DNA from 2 places in the Lactobacillus sp. X-49 genome. Region 2 is predicted to be linked to the other one. Evidence: predicted binding sites of a transcription regulator. Region 2 holds the regulator's gene; the other holds the start of a gene.
What was found. The regulator Rex, encoded in region 2, represses fermentation and respiration genes when NADH is low (regulators of the CRP and FNR family bind a similar motif). The targets are predictions, from matches to a motif close to TTGTGAANTANTTCACAA.
Positions count from the first base shown of each region.

Region 1: the regulator Rex is predicted to act here: its motif matches at 961-978, upstream of ACYIAQ_RS02695 (FAD-binding protein).

Region 1 covers NZ_JBXSQM010000003.1:47,294-49,712, forward strand. Annotated here, with positions in the region: gene ACYIAQ_RS02690 (asparaginase) at 1-900, shown strand, start outside; gene ACYIAQ_RS02695 (FAD-binding protein) at 1,016-2,419, shown strand, end outside.
Region 2 covers NZ_JBXSQM010000015.1:32,038-34,456, forward strand. Annotated here, with positions in the region: gene ACYIAQ_RS07655 (ABC-F family ATP-binding cassette domain-containing protein) at 1-852, opposite strand, end outside; gene ACYIAQ_RS07660 (redox-sensing transcriptional repressor Rex) at 1,135-1,779, shown strand; gene groES (co-chaperone GroES) at 1,954-2,238, shown strand; gene groL (chaperonin GroEL) at 2,255-2,419, shown strand, end outside.

The sequences.
Region 1 (2,419 bases), on a different contig from region 2:
ATCAAACCGAACAAGCAAAATCCACTTGCAGAGCTGTCTTTAGATAATCAAGGTGAAGTGGAATTAGTGACAGAGGAAATTTTCAATGTGCCATCTCCCCATATGGATCCTAAACATATGTTACAACTTTCATTAAGAATTCGGCGAGCAGAAGAAGAGGGCTTTTTTGGTGCGGTAGTTACGCACGGAACGGACACTTTAGAAGAGACAGCAATTTTTCTAGATTTAACAATTTCGAGTAAAATACCTGTTGTTTTAACTGGTGCAATGCGCTCTTCAAATGAAATTGGGACTGATGGTTTATATAATTTTCGCGCCGCAGTGATTGTCGCTAGTTCACCGGAATCGGTAGGTAAAGGTGTCGTTGTTGTGATGAACGATGAAATTCATTCGGCACGCTATGTAACCAAGACACATACGACTAATGTGGCAACATTTCGCACGCCAACATTTGGGCCGATTGGAATCGTCTCTGATGGTCACGTTAATTATGTGCAAACGATTAAACCGCTGCCGCATTTGCCAATTGATCATGTTGTCGATCGGGTCTTTTTGGTTAAGGCATTCGCAGGGATGGGGTCAGAGCTTTTACAAGCTTTAAATAATTCATCGACTAATGGAATTGTGATTGAAGCGCTAGGTGCGGGTAATATGCCACCACAAACATTGCCAGTCTTGCAGGCACTTCTTGATAATCATATCCCGTTAGTATTAGTTTCACGTTGCTTTAATGGAATAGCCGAACCGGTTTATGACTATGAGGGTGGCGGCGTCAACTTAGCAAAAATGGGTATTATTTTTTGCCGCGGCCTTACGGGTCCTAAGGCTCGAATCAAGTTGTTGGTTGGACTTAGTGCTGGATTAAAGGGTAAAAAACTGGCTAAATATCTTAATAATTAATTGAAAATCGCTCATCATTGTTGGTGAGCGATTATTTGATATATTGTTCTATTATTATGTATGTGATATAATTAACATATTAACAGTTAAAGCGATTTCATTAAGGAGAAATAATATGATTTATCAAAATGGTATTGATTGGGATGCTAATTATGATGTTGTTGTATTAGGCTTTGGTGGTGCTGGTGCAACTGCAGCTCGATTTGCAGCAGATAACGGTGCTAAAGTATTGTTGGTTGATGCGGCACCTGAAGGACATGAAGGTGGCAATACTCGCTATTCTGCACAATTGTTAGGAACTGGTGATGATTTCACCGAAAGTAAAAAGTATTATAAAAATTTAACAAAACCAATGTCGCTTGATGAAGATATGATTGATACCTTTGTTAAAGGAATGGTTGATATGCCTAATTATGTATCTAACTACTTAGGTGTGAAGCCATGCAGTGCAAAAGATTATGCACCAGAAACACGTTGGGCATTTGAAGAATATCCTGAGTTTGAAGGCTCAGAAACATATGATTTTACAACCGTAGCTCAAACATGGTTTGATGCGTCACTATGGCAAAATTTAAAATCACAAGTTCAAAAACGCAAGGATAAGATTGATGTTTTATATGATACTCCAGCGACAGAGTTAATCCAAGATCCTGAGACTCGCCAAATTGAGGGTGTAGTAATCGAACGTAAAGGGAAATCACTCAAAGTTCAGGCTAAAAATGGTGTGATTATGACTACTGGCGGTTTTGAAAACAATCAAAAGATGATTGAAGACTATTTAGGCGCAACTAAACTAGCTCCTTTAGGCACTTTATATAATAAGGGTGATGGCATCAGAATGGCTCAAGAAATAGGAGCAGATTTTTGGCACATGAACAATTTTGAATCTTTAGGATTGCTACATGGGATGACGTTTGCGGTGCAAAAGGGTGAACGTGGGCGACTGATGTTTGGTGTACAAAATGAAAAAGTAACTCATGGCAGCGTATTTGTGGTTGGTGACGATGGAACTAGATACTTTAACGAAGCAGAAGAAAATCGTCATGGTCATATTAAAAATCATGGTCAATGGAAAGTGCCAATGAATCAAGACCATCCATATTTGATTTTTGATGAAAATAAGAAGCAAGAATTGGATAACGATCCAATTATTGGTGAGTACAAACCATATTGTGATCATGTAATTATGGCCGAATCAGTTAGTGAATTAGCTGAAAAAATTGGGCTTGATTCTACGATTTTGCAAACTACAGTTGATCGCTTTAATAAGGCAGCAAATGAACAAAATGATCCCGAATTTCACCGTGATCCGCACTCTATGCGCGCCTTTGTTGGCAGTAAAATTTTTGCAGTTAAAATGGAACAAACCATGCTTAATACCCAAGGTGGTCCAAGAAGAAATACTAAAGCAGAGGTTTTGGATACTAAAGGTAATCCGATACCAAATTTGTACTCTGCAGGTGAATTGGGCGGAATTTGTGCTAATCAATATCAAGGTGGTGGAAACTTGGCAGAATGT
Region 2 (2,419 bases):
AGTAGTTGTAGCCCTGACGATATTTTTTTGGATAAATTCTTCGTCTTTTTTGATTTTTTCTTGTTGTTTTTCGTATGCTTCTTCTTGCTGACGATCCCTTAATTGACGCTGCTTTACGTAATCAGAGTAATTACCTTTGAAGGTTGTTAATTTTCCAAATTGTAATTCAAAGATTTGATTGGTCAAATGATCCAGAAAGTACTGGTCATGTGAAACCACTAAAATTGCACCATTGTATCCTTTAAGAAATGCTTCTAGCCAATCTAGCGTGTTTAGGTCTAAATAGTTAGTTGGCTCATCGAGTAGTAATAGTGGTGGCTTATGTAAGAGTAATTTAACTAAAGCTAAACGGGTTTTTTCACCCCCAGAAAGACTGCCGATAATTTTGGTCCATGTTGCTTGTGGGAAATTGAACCCATTTAAAACAGTTTTGATCTCTGCTTGAAAGGTATAGCCACCTTGTTGTTCAAAATCAAATTGCAGCTGATCATAATTTTTTAGCAATTTTTTATCTTGCGGATGTTCAGCAATTTTTTGCTGTAATTTTTGAATTTGAGTTTCCATATTAATTAATGGAGTAAAAACGCTAAGCATTTCATCCCAGATGGTTTTATCTTCGTTTAAACTATTTTCTTGTGCAATGTAGCCAACTTCAATCTCCTTATTAATGATAAATTCGCCATGAGTTGGTTCTTCTTTGCCCATCATTATTTTAAGAAGGGTGGTTTTTCCCACACCATTTGGGCCTACTAAACCAATTCGCGCATTTGCGTCAATTGAAAAATTAACATTGCTAAATAAAGTATTGGCACCAAATTGTTTTTCTAAATTGTGTCCTTGTGCTATTATCATATTTTTCACCTGAAGTCTATTTTAGCATATGAAAAGCAGATACAGTGGACTGCAAAAATGACTTTAAAAATTTACAACTTTTTTATAAGTAATAAAACAAAAATAACAGAAAATTGTGTTAATTACTTATATTCGCATAGTAAAGTTGTCTTTGTTGTGTTAAAATTTGGTACATTGTGAAAAAAATATTTGCAACTTAAGCAACTTTATAGGTAAAATAATATTGATTGATAATTAATTCACAAATTAGGTGCAAGAAATAATAAAGTTGGAGGCTTTTTTATGGAAAAGATCAAAATTCCCACAGCGACAGCTAAAAGACTGCCGCTTTACTATCGATATTTAATAATTTTAAATGAAGCGGGGAAAGAAAAAGTTTCATCAACTGAGTTATCCGAAGCGGTTCAAGTTGATAGTGCATCAATTAGACGCGATTTTTCGTATTTTGGTGCTCTAGGTAAACGTGGTTATGGTTATGATGTGAAAAGCTTACTATCTTTTTTTAAGAAAATTTTGAATCAAGATACGTTAACCAATGTAGCCTTGGTTGGAGTGGGTAATCTTGGTCATGCTTTACTTAACTACAATTTTAAACGTAGTAATAATATCCGAATTTCGTGCGCTTTTGATATTGATGAAAAAATCACAGGTAAGATATTAAGTGGAGTACCAGTGTATCGAATGGATGAATTACAGAAGCAATTAAGTGACCAACAAATAACGATCGCTATTTTAACGGTTCCTTCCACAACTGCACAAAAAACAGCTGATGAAATGGTTGAAGCAGGTATTAAGGGAATTATGAATTTTACTCCAATTCGTTTGTCTGCTCCAAGTGGAATTAGAATCCAAAATGTTGATTTAGCAACAGAGTTACAAACTTTAATTTATTTCCTTGATAGCGATAAGAATAGGCAAGCAAATTAAAAGTTAGAGAGTTACTCTAATCTATAAGAAATTAGCACTTTTTTACGTAAAGTGCTAATTTTTTCTTGCAATTTATTTGTAAAGGAGTTATTATCATATTTGTAAGTTAGCACTTGGTTGATAAGAGTGCTAACGGCTAATAATGATTTTAATTAAAATTTAGGAGGGACAAACGTGTTACAACCAATAGGTGATCGCGTGATCGTAAAAGTTAAAGAAGAAGAAGAAAAAACTGTAGGCGGAATCGTCCTTGCTTCTAACGCTAAACAAAAACCAACTGAAGGCGAAGTTGTTGCCGTAGGCGAAGGTAGTTATGCCGAAAATGGTAACAAGATTCCAATGACTGTAACTAAAGGTAACATTGTTTTATACGACAAGTATTCTGGAACTGACGTTAAGTATGAAGGTGAAAAATACTTAGTCCTTCATGAAAAAGATATTTTAGCAATTGTTAAGTAATTAAGGGGTGGATAAAATGGCAAAAGATATTAAATTTTCAGAAAATGCAAGACGTTCCTTATTAAAGGGTGTTGATAAATTAGCTGATACAGTTAAGGCAACGATTGGTCCAAAAGGAAGAAACATTGTTTTAGAGCAATCATATGGTAACCCTGACATTACTAATGATGGAGTAACAATT